2 regions of the Bartonella sp. W8122 genome follow, and region 2 is predicted to be linked to the other one. Evidence: predicted binding sites of a transcription regulator. Region 2 holds the regulator's gene; the other holds the start of a gene.
What was found. Region 2 encodes LexA, which represses DNA repair genes until DNA is damaged. Its sites were predicted from a motif close to TGTTCNNNNTGTGTTCNG; they were not measured.

Region 1 (12,126 bases), 250 kb from region 2:
TAAAAGACGTGCAATCGCACGATCAAGCGATAGGCCGATGACAAGTTTTGTCTCGTCAAGGTCAGGTTCTTTATAAGAAAATTTTTCAAATACCTGAACCATTGCCCGTTGAATAGCAAAGACACTATCAACCAGCGTTCCATCACAATCAAAAAGTGCGAGGCGAAGCGGCTTGTCGGTCAATCTTGATCTCCGTCACTTTCATCGAATGCAAGAAGGTTGAAAGTTTGCACCATATGGGGCGGAAGAGGAGCAGTCACGTCCAATATTCCTCCGGAAGGATTGGGGATTCTTATCCGGCGGGCATGGAGATGAAGTCGATTCTGGATACCACCTGGCAGTTCCCAGTTCTGGTCTGCATAAAAATATTTGGGGTCGCCAATGATCGGATGACCAATATAGGCTGCATGAACACGCAATTGATGCGTGCGTCCTGTATAGGGTTCCATTTCAAGCCACGACAAAATCTGCCCGCGCGTGTCTATAACACGATAGTGCGAAACAGCATGATCGGAATCCGGTTCACCATGCCGGCATACCCGCATTTTATCGCCGTCAGGGGTCGATTCCTTAACAAGCCATGTCGAAATCTTGTCTTCGCGTTTTTTGGGAACACCTCTCACAATAGCCCAATAGGTCTTTTTGGTTTCACGGGCACGAAATGCTGCTGCCAAAGCCTGCGCTGCGGAGCGTGTTTTTGCAACAACCAGTACGCCTGACGTATCGCGATCAAGCCGATGGACAAGGCGTGGCTTTTCGCCTTTTTGATTACGCCAGGCTTCAAGCATGCCGTCGACATGACGGGTAACACCCGAACCACCCTGAACAGCAAGACCGGCGGGCTTGTTAAACACATAAAGCTTCTTATCTTCATAAAGAAGCATTTGCTTTAAAACGTCACCGTCATCCTGCCCGCGAATAGTTTTGCCTGTAAGCGGCACGGCACCTTTTTCATCAACAGGGAGAGGCGGCACGCGCACCGATTGCCCGATTTGCAGTCTCGTGTCAGACTTTACCCGGCCCCCTTCAACACGAATTTGCCCCGAACGCAAAAGTTTTTGCAGGTAGCCGAATCCCAGTCCCGGATAATGAGCCTTGAACCAGCGGTCAACGCGCATACCGTTTTCATCTTCATCAACTTTTTTTATTTCAACACCGGCCATCGTCATCTCCTTGGTGTTTTCTCTAGCATCATCGAACGACAATAGCGACATGATTTATCATTACGATCACACTCGGTTACATCCTGTTGTTAAAAGTGGTTTTGCTGATCGTAAATTGAACGGTAGCGCACATTAAATAAACATTATAAACAGTTGAACTGTTTTTCAAACGGACAACCACGGGGACAAGGTGTCATTGGAGGTATAAGCTTGTCGCTTTTTAAAACTTATACGCGCGCAGTCAGCTATTTGATGACAGAAAAGAAAACGGTCATCATCATTTGTGCAGCCAACATTGCCATGGCGGCAGTGCAGGTTTTCATACCAAAAATTTTCGGCTGGATTATTGATGAACTGTCTTTGACCGCGCAAGCAGTATCAAGCGGCACTGCCTTTTCGGCTGGTGATACATTCTCAGCCGTTATTCCTTATCTCGCATTGTGGACAGCTCTCGGTATGTTTTCCATTGTGGCAACCGTAATGGTCGACAGAGGGGCCGATCGTCTGGCACATCGCAGACGCTTGGGTGTATTGGCTGAATCCTACCAGCGCATTATCAATATGCCGCTCGCATGGCACCAGAAAATCGGTACCTCCAACGCACTTCATACAATGCTGAGGGCTTGCGAATCCATGTTCACGATGTGGCTTGAATTCATGCGCCAGCATCTCGCATCAATGATTCAGCTTATCATTCTGTTAAGCGTCGCAATCTGGACAGACTACCGGCTATCCATCGTTCTGGTTTCGCTTGGCGTGATTTATATTATGATTGCGCGTCTTGTCATGACCAAGACCAAGACAGGACAGGAGTCGGTTGAAAAATATCATCTTGCTTTATTCGAGCATGTGACAGATTCAATCTCCAACGTCTCCGTCGTTCAAAGCTACAACAGAGCAGACGAGGAAAGTGCGCGCGTTAAACAGAATGCGCAAAATGTCCTGAAAGCCCAATATCCGGTTTTGAACTGGTGGGCCTTGGCTGCCGGCCTTAACCGCATGGCCTCGACAATTACAGTGATTGTCGTCATTGTTCTCGGTGCTTATCTCGTTTCCAAAGGTATTCTTAATATTGGTGATGTTGTTGCCTTTGTCTTCTTTTCACAAATGATGATTGGACAACTTGACCAGATCAGCAATTTCATCAATCTCATTGGTTCCAATCGGGCAAAACTCGACGCGTTTTATGACATGATGGATTCGACTGTTGCGGCAGCCGAACCGGCTGGCCTTCCTTCATTGACAAACGTCAAAGGCGATATCCGTTTTGATCATGTCACGCACGAATTTTCGAACACTCTACAAGGTGTCTATGACATCTCTTTTGAAATCAAACCCGGCCAGACAGCCGCAATCGTCGGGCCTACCGGTGCGGGTAAAACAACACTGATCAATCTGTTACAACGTATCTACGATCCGGAAAGCGGCGTTATAACGATTGATGGTGTGGATACAAGAACAGTCAACCGTGCATCTCTTCGCCATGCCATGGCTACCGTGTTTCAGGATTCGGGTCTCTTTAACCGCACAATCAAAGAAAATATCAGCATTGGTCGTCCCGATGCCACTGATGAAGAGGTTTTCGAGGCTGCCAAGATTGCTGCAGCCAATGATTTCATTCGTGCAAAAACCAATGGCTATGACACACGGGTGGGCGAACGCGGGTCATTGCTTTCCGGTGGTGAACGGCAGAGGCTTGCAATTGCCAGAGCAGTGCTCAAAAACTCGCCTATTTTTGTACTTGATGAAGCAACAAGTGCACTGGATGTCGAAACGGAAGCACGTGTCAAAGAAGCAATTGACACTGTAAGCCGCAATCGGACAACGATCATCATCGCCCACCGGCTTTCGACTGTGCGCAATGCGGATCTGGTATTGTTTATGGATCGTGGGCATATTGTGGAACAAGGAAGTTTCGATGAACTTGCCGAAAAAGGCGGTCGTTTCACAGCCCTCCTGAAAGCGGGTGGTTTGACAATAGACCATTCACCCCATGCGCTTAATCGTGACAATGCTGTTCAGGCTCAACAACCATCTTAACCCGACCGATTTAATGAACCAGAGCCTCGACTATAAAATCATTGCCGATGGTAAAGCTCAATGTTATCAGATTGGCCGGTTTCACTGTAAGATCGGGTAAATAACCTCCATATTGGCAACTTGCGGGGCAAGAAAACACTTGGCGTTTTCGAATAAAAAGAAATGGGTTGAACCGGAATAGAATAAACGCATGAGCGAAAAAGGCAAATTTCTACAATAAATTTAATTCTGTCCGATTGTTCGCCAAAAACGAATTTGTAGGTCTTGCCGCGCTTAAAGTATTCCCTTGAATAGGCCTAAAACCTCCCGTAGCGCCCTGCTCTCGAAAAACACGTGGCATTTCAAGATCGGCGCGCTATTACCTTCCAAAGTGAGCTTCCCGCACTCTCGCAATTTCACTAAAATGGTATGAAGCCCAAAACCGGAAGCAGCGTCAAACTTCTCTACGGCCTTGATGGAATGACTGCAGAGAAGGACGGTAGAAACAATAAAATCATAAGCCCATAAGACAATAAAAAAGCGGGCTAAACCCGCTTTTTTAAATATTCATTTCTGTAATTTTTGCCTCAAGGCTTTCATGGCATCATCTGCTTTGTTGCCATCCGGTCCTCCGGCTTGGGCCATATCAGGACGGCCGCCACCGCCTTTGCCGCCCAGAACTTCGGACAATGCTTTGACGAGTTCGACAGCATTGAACCGTTTTGTCAAATCGTCGGTAACACCGACGACGGCACTCGCCTTGCCATCTTCCGAAACACCGATAAAGGCAACAACACCGCTACCGATCTTGTTTTTACCGGCATCGGCAAGTGGCTTCAAATCCTTGGGCGCGATACCGTGAACAACACGTCCCATAAAGGCCAGCCCGTCTATCTGTTCAATATCGGCTTCGCCGTGATCATTTGCACCACCGGACAAGGCCAATTGCTTTCTCGCTTCATTCAACTCTTTTTCGAGCTTGCGACGTTCTTCAACAAGCACATGAACACGTTCCAATGCTTCCTGAGGCGTTGTCTTCAATGCATTGGCAATTTCGTGGACACGTTGATCTTGTCCATCCAGATAATGGCGCGCGGCATCGCCTGTCAGCGCTTCAATACGGCGAACACCGGCAGCAACTGCGCTTTCGGAGACAATGCGGATAAGCCCGATATCACCTGTCCGTTTAACGTGGGTACCACCGCAAAGTTCAAGCGACCAGGCGCGGTTTCCAACTTTTGTCGGGTCAACCCGTTGCCCCATAGAAACAACACGAACTTCATCACCATATTTTTCGCCGAACAAGGCCATTGCACCTTCGGCAATAGCATCGTCAACGCTCATAAGACGGGTTGTAACAGGGCTGTTTTGCAAAACAATTTCATTTGCCAAATCTTCAACCTGTTTGATTTCTTCCGCTGTCATCGGTTTCGGATGCGAGAAGTCGAAACGCAAACGTTCCGGTGTTACCAACGACCCTTTCTGGGCAACATGGGTACCCAATGTTTCGCGTAAAGCCTCGTGTAAAAGGTGGGTTGCCGAGTGGTTGGCGCGGATTTTACGACGCCGTTTTTGGTCTACATCAAGCTCGACAACATCGCCGGTCTTGATCGAACCGTTTTTGGCAACACCGATATGGACAAAAACACCATTTGCCTTTTTCTGTGTGTCTGTGACGTTGAAGGAGAACTTTTCGCCGGCAATTACGCCGGTATCGCCCACCTGACCACCGGATTCACCGTAAAAAGGTGTCTGATTGACGATCAATGCGCCTTCTTCACCTTCCTTCAGACCATCGACAATTTTGCCATCTTTCACAATTGCAGTAATCACTGCTTCGGCTTTTTCTGTCTCATAGCCAAGAAATTCGGTGGAACCGACGCGATCGCGAACGGCAAACCAGACGGTTTCGGTTGCCTCTTCTCCGGAACCCGCCCAATTGGCACGGGCTTCGGCTTTCTGGCGTTCCATTGCCTTGTCAAAAGCTTCGACATCAACCGTTATATTGCGGCGACGAAGCGCATCCTGAGTAAGATCAAGCGGGAAACCATAGGTATCATAAAGTTTGAAGGCTGTTTCACCATCAAGATGATCGCCCGATTTCAGATTGTGGCTTGCCTCGTTCAAAAGGGTAAGACCACGTTCCAAAGTCTTGCGGAAGCGTGTTTCTTCCAGACGCAAGGTTTCCGAAATCAGCGCTTCTGCGCGGATAAGCTCGGGATAGGCTTGTCCCATTTCGCGTATCAAAGTCGGCAACAGGCGCCACATCAACGGTTCCTTGGCTCCAAGCAGCTCGGCATGACGCATGGCGCGACGCATAATGCGGCGCAATACATAACCACGTCCTTCATTGGAAGGCAAAACGCCATCGGCAATCAAAAAGGCAGATGAACGAAGGTGATCGGCTATCACACGGTGACTTGCAACAAATTCTCCCTCGGCCTTGACGCCGGTTGCCTCTTCGGAAGCGCGGATCAATGTCTTGAAGAGGTCGATGTCGTAATTATCATGAACACCTTGCAAAACAGCGGCAATACGTTCAAGCCCCATGCCCGTGTCAATAGATGGGCGCGGAAGATCATTACGCTGGTCCTTTGTAACCTGATCATATTGCATGAAAACAAGGTTCCAGATTTCAATGTAACGATCGCCATCTTCCTCGGCGCTTCCCGGCACGCCGCCCCAGATTTTATCGCCATGATCATAGAAAATTTCCGAACATGGCCCGCAAGGACCGGTGTCGCCCATCGCCCAGAAATTGTCGCTGGTTGAAATCCGGATAATTTTATCGTCAGTGAGACCGGCTATCTTTTTCCATAGCTCGGCTGCGGCATCATCCTCATGATAGACGGTGACAAGCAGCTTTTCTTTCGGCAGACCGAATTCTTTGGTCAGTAAATTCCAGGCAAAATAAATGGCCTGTTCTTTGAAATAATCACCAAAAGAGAAGTTGCCAAGCATCTCGAAAAAGGTGTGGTGGCGCGCTGTGTAGCCTACATTGTCAAGATCGTTGTGCTTCCCCCCGGCGCGAACACATTTTTGTGCTGTGGTTGCCCTTTTATAGGGGCGTTGTTCAAGGCCGGTAAACACATTCTTGAACTGTACCATTCCCGCATTGGTAAACATCAAGGTTGGGTCATTTCTCGGAACCAGAGGACTGGACGGGACAATTTCATGCCCGTTTCTATGGAAATAATCCAGAAATGTTGACCGGATCTCGTTAACACTATTCATCACTGACACCTGTATTCGCCGCAGAGCTTCATCTCGCCCGCCCGATTTTAAAAAATATATTGACTGCCTTTTAGAGCATATTCTCTAATCTGAAAACCACTTTTTCACGCCAATCCCGCATTGTGAATTCTATATCCGGTGCTTTTTGGCTTAAGCAAAGTAGATCAACAGAAAACATTTGAAACATATGCCGCGAGCTTAAAAAAATTGCGCTTATTCAAACATTATCACGAAGACTTTAATGGGCGATAGCGAAAGCAACTTCTGATGAACACATTTTATCCGCTTAAATTCAATGGCTATCCATTGTCCGGTTTTTGGTCAGGGCCGCTCTATCACAAATTCCCAAATTATATAAATCCTTGTGGGAATCTGTTACCCAAATATCCTCGATGAATTGCGTGAGAGGGAATTTTTTGAATTACGGCTACATTTCGTTGTGTTAAACCCGTTTTTCTTCAATTTTCTACCGCAAATCGGTTCTTCTTCCCCCGCATTATTTAATCCCGAAACCAACACTGACCCGCACCTGATAAACTTTCATCCGCGAATTTTTGAATTTGCCAGCAACAGTTGGTCAAATGCTTAACTCGGGGCACGACAATTCATAAAATTGGAACACGGCTCATTCATTCTGCGATAATTGCTTACGGAGCTAAGAGAAAGACAACCATTGGTAATAATGAATAATAAAGTTCATTAGACCGAACTTTTATCCGTTCAATTTGTTTTCCAGAAGCGCCCGATCAAAACGCTGTTAAAAAGCGAACACCTCGCGCTGATAACGACAAAACTCCGGACACTTCGTTCATGTTAAAGTACAATGCGCTGTACAAAATGCCGTAAATAGATTTTCAGGGAATTTTAAGGAATTTTACGAACACTATTGGAATGACGACAGAAGAATCTTCATGAAAAACTGTGTAGTCACGCACAACCACTGCAAAGCGAATATGATTTCGACAGAACAAAGCCGTTTCACTCCGACATAGCCACTTTTCCAGCCATTTTTTTCCGCATGTTTTTTCCGGCCTTTTTTCCCAGTCGGTTTTCCAGTCGGTTTTTCCAGCCTGCTTTATTAGCTAGCCCTTACAATTCAAGTTCTATCAAACAATGTTCATATTCAATGCTAACGGAATTATTCCTAATCGCTAACTTAATTATGTAAAATAAAAGGGCGGCAGCCTTCCGGCTAACGCCCCTTATTCAATCATGAACCGGATTTCGAAATCGTAATTCCTTAAACGTTTTCACGTTGGTATGGACAAAATTTCGAGCCGGAAATCTTCCTAACCTATCTTAGCCGGTTTCGATGAAACCGGATCACCCCGCTGCACTTTCATCATCGGCTTCCGGGCCACCGTTTTCCAGTAGTTCCGTTGCGATTAAACCTGCATTCTGGCGCAAGGCAGCCTCGATCTCTTCGGCAACTTCCTTATTGTCACGCAAAAACTGTTTGGCATTTTCGCGCCCCTGCCCCAAACGCTGGGAATTATAAGAAAACCATGCGCCGGATTTTTCAACAATGCCGACTTTTACACCAAGATCAATAAGTTCTCCTAACTTGGAAATTCCCTCGCCATACATAATATCAAATTCTACCTGCTTGAACGGAGGGGCAAGCTTGTTTTTGACGACTTTGACACGAGTCTGGTTTCCTACAACTTCATCACGATCTTTGATCGAACCGATACGACGAATGTCAAGACGAACCGAAGCATAAAACTTCAAAGCATTACCGCCAGTCGTCGTTTCCGGAGAACCAAACATGACGCCAATTTTCATTCGAATCTGATTGATAAAGATAACCATACAATTCGAACGGGAAATTGAAGCTGTTAATTTGCGAAGAGCCTGACTCATCAAACGAGCTTGCAGACCGGGAAGCGAATCTCCCATCTCGCCTTCGATTTCAGCGCGCGGCGTAAGAGCTGCAACAGAGTCAACAACCAGAACGTCAACAGCACCCGAGCGGACCAATGTGTCGGTAATTTCCAAAGCTTGTTCGCCTGTATCGGGCTGCGAAATGAGAAGATTTTCAACATCGACACCAAGTTTGCGGGCATAAACCGGATCAAGAGCATGTTCGGCGTCAATAAACGCACAAATACCACCGCGCTTTTGCGCTTCGGCAATTGTATGAAGCGCCAAAGTTGTTTTACCGGAACTTTCAGGCCCATAAATTTCTACGATACGCCCTTTGGGAAGGCCACCTACACCAAGCGCGATATCCAGCGATAAAGAACCTGTCGGAATTGTTTCGATCTCGACAATGTGCTTATTATCGCCAAGGCGCATAATAGAGCCTTTGCCAAATGAACGTTCAATCTGGGATAGTGCGGCATCCAGAGCTTTCGATTTATCCACTGTTTTGTCCTCAACGAGTCGCAATGTATTCTGTGACATCTTACACTAACCTTTTCTAATATATGAAGCCAGAGCATGCACTTGATTATAATGTTTTTGTACACTATTTGTTCTCTTTTGGCAAGTATCTTAATACATTGTTTTTATTGAATTAATTATTTTTGTTCTAATAATGTTCTCTTAAAGAAAATAAACTGGGTAAAAAGAAAACCGCCGTTTGTGCGGCGGTTTCAAAAAGTTAGCAGATCGGGAAAATCAATAACCGTCCTGACGCAAAGGAGCAATCTGGATTTCTACACGACGGTTTTGCGAGCGCCCTTCGACTGTATCATTTGAAGCAATCGGATTGGAAGGTCCGTATCCCTGAACAGCCAGACGCCGCCCATCAATGCCCTGACTATTAAGATAATTTGCGACCGAAAGTGCGCGTCGTTGCGACAAGTCCTGATTGTGCTGGAGACTGCCGGTCGAATCCGTAAAACCAAAAACATCAACCAGAGATTTGTTATATTTTTTCAATACAATGGCAACAGAATTCAACACCGGATAGAACTGCCCTTTGACTGAATCCTGATCGGTATTGAAAGTGATATTGCCCGGCATATTGAGCCGTATCTGATCACCAACACGGGTAACAGATACGCCGGTTCCCTGCAATTGTTGACGAAGTTCGGCTTCCTGCCGGTCCATATAATTTCCTATGAGTCCACCGCCAAGCGCACCAACGCCGGCACCGATCAGAACAGCATTTCTTTGCGCGTGGCTCGATCCGCCGACCATCAAACCACCAAGAGCACCAGCGACAGCACCAATTGTTGCGCCGGTTGCCGTCTTCGATACCTGACTTTCGCCGGTATAGGGATTTGTCGTTTCACATGCGGTCAAAAAACTGGCAGAGAGAAAAAGAATGCCCAACTTTTTCAACATAGTTTGTAATCTCCGTTTTGAGTAGATTCGCGTAAATCTCCTGTCGGAGATTATAGAGGTGGCTTACCGGATTTCACTAGATGAATTCAATTTTTATCCGTTAATACCATATTAATTTTCTTTTTTGCGTTCGTTACGTAGTCTTTCCCACCATTCCAAGCGCTTTTTTATTTCACGCTCGAACCCCCGTTCCGGCGGGTCATAATAATGTTGATGCCCCATTTTTTCAGGAAAATATTCCTGACCTGAAAATGCATCCGGCTCGTCATGATCATAACGATAGCCTTCACTGTAACCTTCCTGCTTCATTAATTTTGTAGGAGCATTAAGGATATATTTTGGCGGCATTAAGGAGCCGTTTTCGCGAGCTGACCGCATTGCCTTCTTAAAAGCGGTATAGCCGGCATTGGATTTCGGCGCCGTTGCAAGATAAATACAGGCCTGAGCAAACGCAAGTTCGCCTTCGGGAGATCCCAAATAGTCATAGGCATCTTTTGCAGCATTGGCGATGACCAATGCCTGCGGATCGGCAAGCCCGATATCTTCAATTGCCATCCGCACAAGCCGCCTGCCAATATAATGCGGATTTTCTCCTGCATCCAGCATACGCGAAAGATAATAAAGCGCCGCATCGGGATCGGAACCTCGAACCGATTTATGAAGAGCCGAAATCAGATTATAATGTCCGTCTTGGCCTTTGTCGTATATAGCAGCTCTTTGCTGGACGATATTTTGCAGTTCTTTCTCGTCAAAAACTTCATTCGACCGCGCTGCACGCCACAATTCTTCTGCCATGGTCAACACGGCACGCCCATCGCCATCTGCCATATGCACCAGCATTTCCCGTGCGCGCTCGTCAACGGGTAATGTTTTACCCTCGATTTTTTCGGCTCTTTTAAGAATTGTTGCCAGACTTTCTTCATCAAGCGGATGAAAAGTAAGAACGCGTGCACGCGAAAGCAAAGCAGCATTCAGTTCGAATGATGGATTTTCAGTCGTTGCACCGACAAGTATGACTGTCCCGTCTTCCATAACCGGCAAAAAACTGTCTTGTTGAGCACGATTGAAGCGATGGATTTCATCAACAAAAAGTAATGTTTGCCTGCCAGACATACGTCTTGCACGGGCACTCTCGAACACTTTTTTAAGTTCGCCAACGCCTGAAAAAATAGCCGAGATCTGTTCAAAAGCCAATTTTGTCTCGTTTGCGAGAAGACGTGCCACGGTTGTTTTTCCAGTCCCTGGAGGCCCCCAGAAAATCATTGACCCCATTGAACCCGATGCGATCATTCTGGTTAACACACCTTCCGGCCCTGTGAGATGGTCCTGACCAATAACTTCCGATAGGTGTTGCGGCCGCATTCTTTCCGCAAGCGGCCTGGTTTTATCCATGTCGGAATCAGTAGAGGATGTAAAAAGGTCGTTAGTCACCTGTCACCTCAACGCACAAATTGACGAACCAACATGCCATTGCGCTCGAATTCGAGTTGCCAGATACGCGGATTACCTTTTGAGAGGACCTTCTTCAGATCGTCAACTGTCTTGATGTCCTTGCCATTGAGACCATGGATAATGTCACCACGCTGAAAGATACCTGCCGCATTGCTATTGTCGTCGACATTATTGATTACAACGCCTACTGTGTCTGGCGCTACATGAAACCGGCGTGCATTCATTGGCGTCAAATTCATAACTTCGGCACCGGCAAAAGGAGTATTTCCTGTCAATTTTTCCGGACGTGAAACCTCGTTTTCGGGAACCGAAGTGAGAGAAATAGAGGTGTTTCCAGTCTCACCATTTCTCAGATACTCAATATCGAGCGTATGACCGATCCCCGTTGTCATCAGTCGATAACCAAGGCTGTCCGGATTATCAATACGCACATTTTGCGCCTTCAAAATAACATCGCCGATTTTAAGACCGGCTTGTTCAGCGGGGCTTCCTTTTGTAACATCGGTAATAATGGCGCCATAAGGCTGAGCCATTCCCAGCCCTTCGGCAACATCTGCTGTTACATTTTGAAAAGAGGCGCCAATATAGGGAGGTTCGAATGTCTGCTCTCCTCTTTTTACCGCATCAAGAACGGTTTTTACAAGATTTGCCGGAATGGCAAACCCGATTCCAACCGAACCACCCGACTGCGAATAGATGGCCGTGTTGATACCGATGAGCTCACCCCGCATATCAATCAATGCACCACCAGAATTGCCGGGATTGATCGGGGCATCTGTCTGGATAAAAAAGTCGAAATCGGAAATACCGACACGTGTACGGGCTTGTGCTGAAACAATACCGCTGGTAACGGTCTGCCCCACGCCGAACGGATCACCTATTGCAAGCACGAGATCGCCAACTTCGACTTCATCCGAGTCGCCCAAAGGCAAGACCGGAAAGGGAGTTCCCTTCGGAGTGATTT
Region 2 (12,126 bases):
ACTAGCTGGAAAACGCCGAATGAAATCGGCTTCGGGATATAATATACCCTTTGAGTTATTCTTAATTTCTGATGCGGGAAAAATCTTTATTGAGCAAGAGCCGATAAAATTCGCTGGGCACACACTGGCACAATGGATCATTTTTTACAGGGCAGGTGCAACCTCAGCCTAGTAAAAAAATCGCTGAGGGAACTTATACGGATGTTGCGGTAGTAACCATTGTATATTAGAAAAAATGTAGGTTCGGTACTCTGATGTTTTAGTCATGCCAACATAATCACGTCGTTATGACACGTCGTTTTGGCTTTTTCCGATTTATCTTGCAATTGCTATCGACATGTCGGAACCATTATTTGGCTTATCAAACAGCCGTAACAACTACGCGGCTTCTGTCAACGTGCTGTAATCACTATGTGCCAGAAGATTGTTCTCTTGTTTGTCTGTTTATTGCATAAGATATATTATGGAACTTTTTTATATCGGGCACGAGAGACGGGGAAGCTGATTGTTGATCAAATCTGCAATAAAAACCCCGAAAATAATTGAGCTTTTTATTGATTACCATCTCGCCACAAATTTACGCGCTGTGCCCGTCTCAAAGCTGTTTCAGGTTTTGTGTAAGAAATCGGGATGTAAGATACAAGGTAAATGCACGGTAATAAGGCAAATTACACGTTAATTTTGTTTCTCATTAATTTTTGAGAAGTTTGGGTTATCAGGCATAAACGATTATGTTGAACGCCGATTTCGACGTTCACGAAAACCGGGGCGACAAAGACAGATTGGCACTTTATGTGAATTTTACATGTAACAGAATTTGGACCAACCAAAGATAATTCGATGCGTTATCGGCATCGCTGTTTGAACGCACCGCCAGGGCCAAATGTTGGAGGACGTAACAGTAGATGCTCTACAAATCCGCGATTATGATTGGGACACGGTATTCATTGCCTAACACATTTCAGATTCTTCAAAAATTTGCAGCAACGCCAATAACAAATCAATGCGGCTTGATCCGTGAATTAATGTCCGAACTCTTGAAGACCGTAATTTCGAACAATTATAAATTTACAAGCAAAAAATACGATGAAAATCGGCAATGAGACTATCCACCTTCGATGAGGCGGGTATGAGCGATAGACAGACAATTTTATGATATATAAAGCCCGAAATAGAAGATAGGGGTGCTAATAATTGAGTGTTTGACGAGCTTTTGATACGAACTGACGCTTGCCCCCTTCCCTTTAGACCTTTCGAAAATCATGCGCATCAAGTTTTAATTATGACGTTTGAAGGCAGGAATTTTTAGCATTTAACCTAATTTTACATAACTGTAAGAACCGACCATTTTCGCGGTTTGGTCTTACAAAGATTGCCGATCGGCAGAATACACTTTGTTTTGAAGTTTGGAATGAACAAAGCGGATTAGCCGAGACAAAACCGAAGCTGTGCTAAAACTTATTATTCTGGGTAGTTCCGGCGCAATTATTTCAGACTTGCTCGTCGCCAGTTGCCCATCAGGACATTCAATTGACTGATCTGAGGAGTAAAAACTCGTCGGCATGAAATTACCTAGGCGAGCCTCTGATCAATTGGGCTTGCAAGGTTTTTCAATGAAAAGACAATTCGTATATCGCTCGCAGCTCGACACGATATATCAGGCTCTATTTTTATAGAAAAATCAATCAGTTGAGCAATCTTTGTTAAGAGGATATCTAAATGCACAACGAAAGACGCTTGGAGAGTGAAATTCTCATCGGCGTCGAGCGAAATCCTATTCAAACAGAACTTTCGACCAAACATTTTAGTTTATTGCACACTGTTGCATTTGCTTATTTATGACCGTTTATATCGTCTATCCATTTGAAGTTAAAACAATTGGATTATGGATAAAACCAGCCAGTTGTTTCAGGACAAACTTCCACTTTATAATTTATCGCGCGTGAAAAACGTTTAAATGCTTGTAGAACATTAATAGAACATATAGTGTATGTTCTGGTTTTGTTTCTCATTGATTCGTGTTATTGGAGAGTTTTATGTTAACCCGCAAGCAGTATGAATTGCTTCTGTTTATTCATAACCGCCTAAAAGAAACCGGTATTCCCCCTTCATATGACGAGATGAAAGAAGCATTGGATCTAGCATCGAAGTCGGGCATTCACCGGTTGATTACAGCTTTGGAAGAACGTGGCTTCATTCGTCGCCTCCCCAACCGCGCACGTGCTTTGGAAGTTCTGAAACTGCCCGAATCCATGGTACCTCCTATAAATACTGTGCGTAAATTTTCTCCAAATGTCATAGAAGGCACGAAAAACAAACCCTTTAAAAATATCATTGCGAAAGAGCTCAATGACGGCGAAAGCGGTCCGGCAGCCAACGTAAATGTTCCGGTTATGGGGCGTATTGCTGCAGGAGTTCCTATCTCGGCCATTCAAAACCAGACCAACATGCTTTCATTGCCTCCTGATATGGTTGGGAGCGGTGAACATTACGCTCTTGAAGTTAAAGGGGATTCCATGATCAATGCCGGAATTTTTGATGGCGATACGGTGATAATCAAACGTGGAAACACCGCAAATCCGGGAGAAATTATTGTTGCCCTCGTTGACGACGAGGAAGCAACGTTGAAACGTTATAGAAGAAAAGGCGCCTCAATTGCTCTTGAAGCAGCCAATCCGGCTTATGAAACAAGAATATTCGGTCCTGACCGTATCAAAATTCAAGGGAAACTCGTCGGGTTGATACGACGCTATTGACGGTTTGATAAGGCGACATCGATTATCATAATTCAGCTCATTAACGACGCCATCTGGCACACACTGTTTAAAATTGATGATCGTCGGAAGCTTATATTGAGGATTGTCAAAGCGGTTTAAAATGACCGGTTTTGACAGTGATGTTTCACACAGGGATTACGTCTCATTCAGGAATTATGAACAAATTGGTTGCTCAAACAAAAAAGTTTGAAATTTGGCAAAAAAGCTTGAAATTTGGTACGAATTTATGCGTCTTTGTGGCAGTCCGGTGATGTCGTGATGTCCAATAACAAGGACTGATTGTTTTGGACCATGATGTTTATGGTGTTTTCAGCGTTAGGGGCTTGCCTTTTTAGTAAAAGAGATTAGGCCAACACAAAACGTGTTTTAGAATTTCGTATATTTGCAGGAAATAATATGTCAGCTCCACGTGTCAGTTTTGTATCTTTGGGGTGCCCTAAAGCACTGGTAGATTCTGAACGCATCATAACAAAATTACGGTCTGAAGGTTACGAGATCGCTCCCAAACATGACGGGGCCGATCTGGTGATCGTCAATACATGCGCCTTTATCGATTCTGCACGTAATGAATCGCTCGCCAATATTGGTGAAGCTTTGAACAAAAATGGTAAGGTCATAGTGACCGGTTGTCTCGGTGCAGAACCTGAGGTAGTGACCAAAACTTATCCGAACGTCTTGGCTATTACCGGACCACAAGCTTACGAAAGCGTAATGGAAGCGGTCCATAAGGTTGCTCCACCCGTCCATGATCCTTTTGTTGATCTTGTTCCACCGCAAGGCGTTCGTTTGACACCGCGTCATTATGCTTATTTAAAAATATCCGAAGGCTGTTCCAATCATTGTAGCTTCTGTATTATTCCCCAATTGCGAGGAAAGCTCGTTTCGCGACCAGCGTCAAACGTTTTACGAGAAGCAGAAAGACTGGTACAAGCTGGCGTAAAGGAATTACTGGTCATTTCGCAGGATACGAGTGCTTACGGGCAAGATTTGAAATATAGCGAAAGTGTCTGGAAAGACCATTCGGTGCGGGCCCGTTTCTATGATCTAGCCAAAGAACTTGGAGAGCTGGGTGTCTGGATCCGTATGCACTATGTATACCCCTACCCCCATGTTGATGACGTCATTGAACTTATGGCCGAGGGCAAGATACTGCCATATCTCGATATTCCTTTCCAGCATGCTTCTCCTACGGTTCTTCGTAATATGAAGCGCCCGGCACATCTTGAAAAAATTAATAAACGCATTGAAAAATGGCGTTCTATCTGTCCGGATATTGCTTTGCGATCAACATTCATTGTTGGTTTTCCGGGCGAAACGGAAGAAGATTTTCAATTGCTTCTGGACTGGATGAGTGAGGTAAAAATAGATCGTGCCGGCTGCTTCAAATATGAGGCTGTAGAAGGTGCAGCGGCTAACGACCTAGGATTGGAAATTATTCCTGAGGAAATTAAGGAAAGTCGGTGGAAACGTTTTATGGCACATCAAAAAACAATTTCCGCACAACTTCTGAAGAAAAAAATCGGTAAACGGTTACAGGTGCTTGTCGACGAAAGTGATAGACATAAAGGCATCGGGCGTACAAAATATGATGCTCCTGAAGTGGATGGCGTTGTACATTTGACATCTCGTCGTCCAATCCGGACCGGAGAATTGGTAACGGTAAAAATCGAACAGTCTGATGATTATGACCTTTATGGAATGATTGTCTAGAAATTGCGCTAGAGTTGTTATTTGACAAGCTCTTTTGTTTTGATGAATGATAGAGGCAAGCTTTATAGTTTTCAGTATAAAAAGTTGTGTGGTGTTTTCGTAATGCGATAATTATGGCAACTAGTGATAAAGACGAACCACAGTTTTTTTTGACAGCTCCGGCGCCCTGCCCGTATTTGGCCAAACGTTTGGAGAGAAAAGTATTTACCTATCTTGTCGGCCCATATTCAATAGAAAAAAATACTGTCTTGACGCAAAGCGGGTTCCGGAGATCGCAAAATATTGCTTATAGGCCGGTTTGTGATGGCTGTAATGCATGCGTCTCCGTTCGTATCGTCGTGAAAGATTTCGTCCCAGACAAAACGATGAAACGAATTGTCAAGAAAAACCGCGAACTGGTTGGTCAGGTCCGTCCTCCCAAGGCAACGGTCGAGCAATATCTGCTTTTCAAACATTATCTCGAAATACGCCATGACGATGGTGGAATGAGCAAGATGACATTTCAGGACTATCAAATGATGGTCGAAGACACGGAAGTCGAAACATCGCTCATTGAATATCGGCAGAAGCCGTCTAACGGGGAAGAGGGAGATGACAAGGCCAAACTACTAGCCGGTGCATTGACCGATAAAGTAGAAGACGGATTATCAATGGTCTATTCATTTTTTTCACCGGAGGAAAAACGGTCTTCTCTTGGCGTTTTTATGATTCTCGATCACATCAAACGGGCAAAACGACTTGGTCTTCCTTATGTCTATCTCGGTTACTGGGTGAACGGATCCCGAAAAATGGAATATAAGTCGCGTTACCAACCGCAAGAACATTTGACATCACACGGCTGGAAGTTAACAAAAGAGTAGAAAACGTTAATCCTGCGAGGAAGTCCATATGCTGAACGAGATGATTGAACTGAAGGGGCGTGAACCGAAATTCAAGGGGAATGCACGCTTGGTCTTCATTCATCCCGACAACCCCGATTTGCTAGTGAAGGTTTTGCGACCGGAATGGATAGCGAAAACAAAGCAAGTACCGGAATGGAAAAAGCGGTTCAAGCCTTTGGGCGCTAACTCTGTCAACATGCATGAATTGTTTGAAATTGTGCGCATCAATCCCCATGCGGAAAGCATTCAGCCTCACATGTTTACGGTCGTCGCACTCCAGCAAACCGATCTTGGTTGGGGATTGGTTGTTAAAGCGGAAAAGGACAAGAACAACGACTACGCTAAACCGGTTGCTAAAGATGTTAGTAAGATCCGCACTGCTTTGGATGAATTCGAGAATGGGGTGAAACAAACCAATGTCGTTTTATATGACCTTAACCCCTGGAATTTGGTTCTGGCTTATCGCAACGGCAAGGAAGAAGTTGTTATAATAGACGGTATATCTGAAAAATCCGCTTTGAAGGTTAGAACCTACTTTCCTTCGGTCAATACAAAGAAAAATCTTAAAGTTTATGCGCGGTTTGAACATTTTATGGAACGAATAAAAAGCGGAAAAAACTGACGGGCTTTACAGTTCTCGGCGCCTTTGGTAGCAAGGGCATATACCGGTCGCAGCCCACCCGGTTTTTTAAAACAAGGGACAAAATGAAAACCTATCTTATCTGTTCAGGCGGACTGGATTCCGTCACACTTGCCTATCGCCTTGCCCATGAACAAAGCCTCAAAGGCGTAATCTCCTTCGACTATGGCCAGCGGCATAAGAAAGAGCTGGTTTTCGCTCAAAAATGTGCTTCACGGCTTGGAGTCGACTATTATCCGATTGATATATCGGCAATTGGAAAAAATCTTTCCGGATCTTCACTGACAGATGATATCGCCGTTCCTGATGGTTATTACGCCGAGGAAAACATGAAATCGACTGTTGTTCCCAATCGAAATGCTGTCTTCCTCTCAATAGCGTTCGCTATTGCAGCAGCAAAACACGGAGATAGCGTCGCGATTGCCGTACATGGTGGAGACCATTTTATTTACGCCGATTGTCGTGCAGATTTTATCGATGCATTCAATAAAATGGAACAATTATCTCTGGAAGGACAATGTCGATTACTAACCCCTTATGTTGATCAGGATAAGTCGGCAATTGTAAAAGATGGAGTGAAATATAACGTTCCTTTTGCCGATACCTGGTCATGCTATAAAGGAGGCGAACATCATTGTGGCCGTTGCGGGACTTGTGTTGAACGGCGGGAGGCCTTTGCCTTGGCGGGTGTAGATGATCCAACAATATATGAGGACAATTCATTCTGGATTAAAGCAGTCAATCGCAACAAAGCGAAAAAGCTTCGTTAATATCCCTTACTAAATTAACTTTGCCTCAAGGACAATTCAATGGCATCCGATCATTCTATTTACGAGAATCTAAAGCAATTAGGAAAAAAGACACCTTTTCCGGAATCTCCTGATAAAGCGGTATTGGAGCGCGTTCCCAATCCTCAGGCCGATGTAAAATACTGTGTCCGCTTTACAGCACCTGAATTTACGTCACTTTGCCCTATCACAAGCCAACCGGATTTTGCTTATCTGATGATTGATTATGTGCCCCATGAATGGCTGGTCGAGAGCAAGTCGCTAAAACTTTATTTGGGGTCTTTTCGTAATCATGGCGCTTTTCATGAAGATTGTACGGTCACGATAGCACGTCGCCTCGTGGAACTTTTGTCACCCCATTGGTTGCGCATCGGAGGGTATTGGTATCCTCGTGGTGGCATACCGATTGATGTGTTCTGGCAAACAGGAAAAACGCCTGAGGACGTTTGGATTCCCGAGCAGAACGTTTCCAATTATCGTGGTCGTGGTTGATAAATAACTTTAAAAAAACGTTCTAGAAGACAGAAAAATAACATTTTTCCGTCTTCACTTAATGAATAGAAGGTTTGGGGCTATTCTGGAGCTAACCGGAAAATTTTCCGGATCTCGGGAAGCCCTTCGGTACCATCCGCCCTGCTCCGGCGCGCGTTCCTTGCCATTCTATCAAATCTGCTGCACTACGGCTAAAGGTACGATCGGCAGTATCATGCCATGTGAGACCATCTTCCAATTTAAAGGTAACTGCATCACTCACTCCACCATCTTTATAGCGTTGCAAGCGCACTCCCTTACCGCGTGTCATTTCCGATATCTGTTCAAGAGGAAAGATAAGCATTTTTCTGTTCTCGCCAACGATCGCGAGATGATCACCGTCAACGGGCAGGCATAATTTTGCCTCGTCAGGCAATTTTACATTCATGACCTGCTTACCCTTCCGCGTCGTTCCAATGACATCATTTTCAGAAACGATAAAACCGTTCGCATGATAAGAAATAAGCAGAAGTTTTCGATCGGGCACGTGAACAAATGCCGTCAAGATATCTTCGTCATTATCCATATCGACTAGGATGCGGATAGGTTCACCATGCCCCCGCCCACCTGGCAGTAAATTGGCAGCAATGGTGAAAAATTTCCCGCCGGTGCTCATGACAATAATTTTATCGGTTGTCATCGCAGGAAATGCGATTTTCAACCTGTCATCTTCTTTGAAGGTAAGGGTGGAATAATCTGAAAGATGTCCCTTTAGTGCTCTTAGCCAGCCCTTCTCGGAAATAACAATCGTTACCGGCTCTTTTTCGATCATTGCCTGTTCTATGTCTTTAACATCATGATCGGGAGCATCTTCGAATGTGGTACGTCTTTTACCTAAAGCTGTGTCAGGACCGAAGATTTTTTTAACTTTTGCAATTTCACCAGCTATTGCTTTCCACTGCTTTGTATTGGATTGCAAGAGAGCATCTAGATCGCTTTCTTCGGCTTTCAAAGCATCAAATTCTTTGCGAATTTCCATTTCTTCAAGCCGACGTAACGAGCGTAATCTCATATTCAGGATTGCTTCTGCCTGATTTTCCGTTAGCGAGAAGCTCGTCATCAATTTTTTCTTGGGCTCGTCTTCTTCGCGAATAATCCGGATAACCTCATCCAGATTGAGATAAGCAATGAGATAGCCTTCCAAAATTTCGAGACGCCGCTTAATTTCGTCAAGACGAAATCTGGACCGACGAACGAGAACGTCTTTCCGATGGTCAAGCCACTGTTGTAGTGCCTGCCCCAAAGAAAGGACATTCGGTATTTTTCCGAGAGTTAGAACGTTCAGATTAAGCGGCACACGCACTTCGAAATCTGTCAGCTTGAAAATGGATTCCATCAATAATTCCGGATCGACAGTTCTTGTTTTCGGCTCCAGAACAATACGGATATCTTTTGTCGATTCATCGCGTATATCGTCAAGCATCGGCAAGCGACGGGCAAGCAATAGTTCGGCCGTCTTTTCGATAAGCCGCGATTTTTGTACCTGATAGGGAATTTCTGTAACAACTATAGAATAGGTGCCACGGCTTCCCTCTTCCTTGTGCCAACGTGCACGCAAACGAAAAACACCGCGTCCGGTCTTATAAGATTCACGAATGCTTTCTTGAGGCTCGACGAGAATCCCTCCGGTTGGAAAATCCGGACCCTTTACATATTTGACGAGATCGTCATTCGTCGCATCGGGATGTGCAATCAAATATGTCGCGGCATCGCAAAGCTCGGCAACGTTATGGGGTGGAATGGAGGTTGCCATTCCGACGGCTATTCCTGAAGAACCATTCGCCAGCAGATTTGGAAAAGCAGATGGCAATACGACTGGTTCCTCATCCTCTTCATTATAGGTGGGACGGAAATCAACTGCATTTTCGTTTATACCATCAAGAAGCAATGTCGCGACCGCCGTCATACGTGCTTCTGTGTAACGCATAGCAGCCGCATTATCGCCATCGATATTGCCGAAATTACCCTGCCCGTCTACAAGCGGATAGCGCACCGCAAAATCCTGTGCCAAGCGCACAAGCGCGTCATAAATAGACGAATCGCCATGTGGGTGGAACTTGCCCATAACATCGCCGACAATGCGCGCACATTTTGCATAAGCCTGATCCGGATTGAGCTTCAACAGGCGCATTGCGTGGAGGATACGACGATGAACAGGTTTCAACCCATCGCGTACGTCCGGAAGAGCGCGATCCATAATTGTTGACAGTGCATAAGCCAAATAGCGCTCTTGCAAAGCAGAGCGCAGTTCTATGGGTTCAATATGATCTTTTTCGGATAATCGAATCACTTTACTTGACATAGTTGTTGAATAGCAATTTGGTGAATCCACCGCAAGCGGTGGACTTGTTTTCGTTTTTACTTAACTATGATAACGATTACCAACTGATCGGTAAAAGCCAAACCGAATATGACTGAATAAAAAAGGTGTCTTCTGATGAGACGATTTCAAAGTGCATTAACACTATCGACATTAGCTCTTTTAACAATGACGACAGTTCCGATATCGGCTTGGGCCGTCGATCCGAATGCTTTCACTTCCCGTTTAGAAGAGAGTGCAAAATCCGAAGGTCTATCGATTTCTTCAACAAAGTCTGAAGCAGACGGCAATGATATTGTTTTGCGCGATGTAACAATAAAGGTTCAGGGAGAACGTAATATCGGAGACCAAATAGATCAATCTTCTCCTTCGGACAAACAATCAAAAGAGCCGGACGAAAATGTGAGCCCTACTGCTGCCATAGTTTTTGATAAAATTGACAGCTTGCGTTTTAAAAATGTAACAGAGGATCAGGACGGAAATTATTACGCAGAAAATGTTTCGATCCCTGCGCTCAAAGGCACGATCTCCGAGGTTACATTCAATCTAAAAGATATTTCTATTGATAAAATCAGGCTTGTATCGGGAAAAAACAAAGATCCTTTATTTTTATATTTCCCGTATGAAAGCTTGGCTATCGGGCAGATTTACTCGTCCTATCAAGATCAGATATTTCTGAATGTCGAAGCTCTCAAGGCAATATATCTTTGGCAACCCGACAGAAAACGTATGGATCTCGTTCACAGCGTAAAATCGTTCAGTTACGAGCCTGATAAGATCTACAAACCTGTTGAGTATAAATGGATAAAAGACCTTGGATATGACAAACTATCCGGTTCTTTAAATTTTCATGCAAATTGGGATAGCGATAACGGTAAATTTGTTGCCGACCATAACGAGATTACGATCGATAACGCCGGGAAATTGGAATTCAGTATAAATCTGGATGGAATTACAGAAGATTTAATCAATAACGTCTATAAAATACAAAATGCAAAACAGCAAAAGACTTCAAATCAGACAGACGATGATAACGCTAAAACGTTGATTCTTTTGGGAATTGTACAACAACTAAAAATTGGTAATATAAACCTACGTTATGAAGATAATTCACTCGTTAACCGGATACTTGATTACTACGCAAAACAGAACACCGTAACGCGTGATGATTTTATAAAACAAATTCTGGAAAGTTGGTCGCTGATCGGTGCTAAAATTGATGATCCCGAATTTATAAAATCTACGTCGGAACAAATAGAAATTTTTCTTCATAATCCAAAATCACTTTCTATTAGTGGTACACCGGAAGCAGCAGTTCCATTACCGATTGCCTATATGGCCGCGGTTACCTCGGGTGCAAAGTTTATAGATTTGTTCAAAATTAAAGTAGACGCTAATAAATAATAAATCGCCTCACACAAAAAATTCCAAGCATATCCAAGTTATTTGTTGCGTAACTTGGATATTGTTTTTAAAAAAATCGGCGATAAAAGACTATTAAAAGCTTTATCGTAGAGATAATATATTGAAAGATGAAACCGGAAAAACACTTACAACGTCCAAGTTGTTACCCTATAACATTCAGCTTCTTTCTATTTCCATGCACATTGGGACATCAATAATGGTAAATTGGTTAGCGATTACAACGGGATCAAGCTTGATGATATTGGAAACCGCAAGATCGGCGTGAATTTCGATAGAATTACCAAAATTATGATGGAACACTTCATTTTAATCAAACCGAAATCAATCCGCTTGCTACGTTGCCTGTTTTCAATCTTATTGGCGATCAATTAAAAATCGGCGATATGACTATCCGGTATGATGATAGAGGCTTCGTGAACAGGGCCTTGGATTACAATGCAGAAAAGAACCGGATGACACGCCAGACGCCGAGAACATAAATCAAGTCGACGCTACCTTTGATGGGAACAAAAATTAAAGACCCAGAATTTGTCCAAAATACTTCCGAACAATTAGGTAATTTTCTCGAAAATCCCGTTTCAATGACCGTCAGCGTGTCACTGGGAAAAACAATCCCTTGGATATTATCGGCGCAATTGGTGAGAAATCCGACGTTAAGTTAATAAATTTATATTAAAATTGAAAGTGAAAGCGAATAAATAGTCGAAATCTTTCACGAAAAAACCCGGCTTTAGCCGGGTTTTTTTGTCTAACCGTTTTTCTAATCAATTATCCTTTTTTAAAGGTGCAATACGAAGCGATAGCTCGCTTAGTTGTGCCGCAGTCACCTCCGAAGGCGCCCCCATCAAAAGATCCAACGCCTGCTGGTTCATCGGGAACAGCGAAATCTCGCGCAAGTTCTTGACACCAAGAAGCAACATGACCATACGGTCAATTCCACAGGCCATGCCACCGTGTGGCGGAGCGCCATAGTGGAAAGCCCGATAGAGTGCACCGAAGCGCTCTTCAACCGTTTCTTTCGACAGACCGGCAATCTCGAAAGCACGCACCATAG

Region 1: a site for LexA is predicted at 8,946-8,963, ahead of recA (recombinase RecA). Genes of this name have one in related genera too.

The regions. Positions count from the first base shown of each region.
Region 1 is NZ_JACFOO010000001.1:1,857,767-1,869,892, forward strand. It holds gene H3S83_RS08110 (HAD-IA family hydrolase) at 1-183, opposite strand, end outside; gene H3S83_RS08115 (RluA family pseudouridine synthase) at 180-1,163, opposite strand; gene H3S83_RS08120 (glucan ABC transporter ATP-binding protein/ permease) at 1,374-3,203, shown strand; gene alaS (alanine--tRNA ligase) at 3,750-6,416, opposite strand; gene recA (recombinase RecA) at 7,740-8,822, opposite strand; gene H3S83_RS08135 (OmpA family protein) at 9,039-9,710, opposite strand; gene H3S83_RS08140 (replication-associated recombination protein A) at 9,822-11,102, opposite strand; gene H3S83_RS08145 (DegQ family serine endoprotease) at 11,150-12,126, opposite strand, start outside.
Region 2 is NZ_JACFOO010000001.1:1,610,794-1,622,919, forward strand. It holds gene lexA (transcriptional repressor LexA) at 2,037-2,756, shown strand; gene rimO (30S ribosomal protein S12 methylthiotransferase RimO) at 3,174-4,487, shown strand; gene H3S83_RS07085 (arginyltransferase) at 4,601-5,347, shown strand; gene H3S83_RS07090 (YrbL family protein) at 5,376-5,990, shown strand; gene queC (7-cyano-7-deazaguanine synthase QueC) at 6,074-6,778, shown strand; gene queF (preQ(1) synthase) at 6,818-7,288, shown strand; gene parC (DNA topoisomerase IV subunit A) at 7,380-9,629, opposite strand; gene H3S83_RS07110 (hypothetical protein) at 9,765-11,051, shown strand; gene aspS (aspartate--tRNA ligase) at 11,837-12,126, opposite strand, start outside.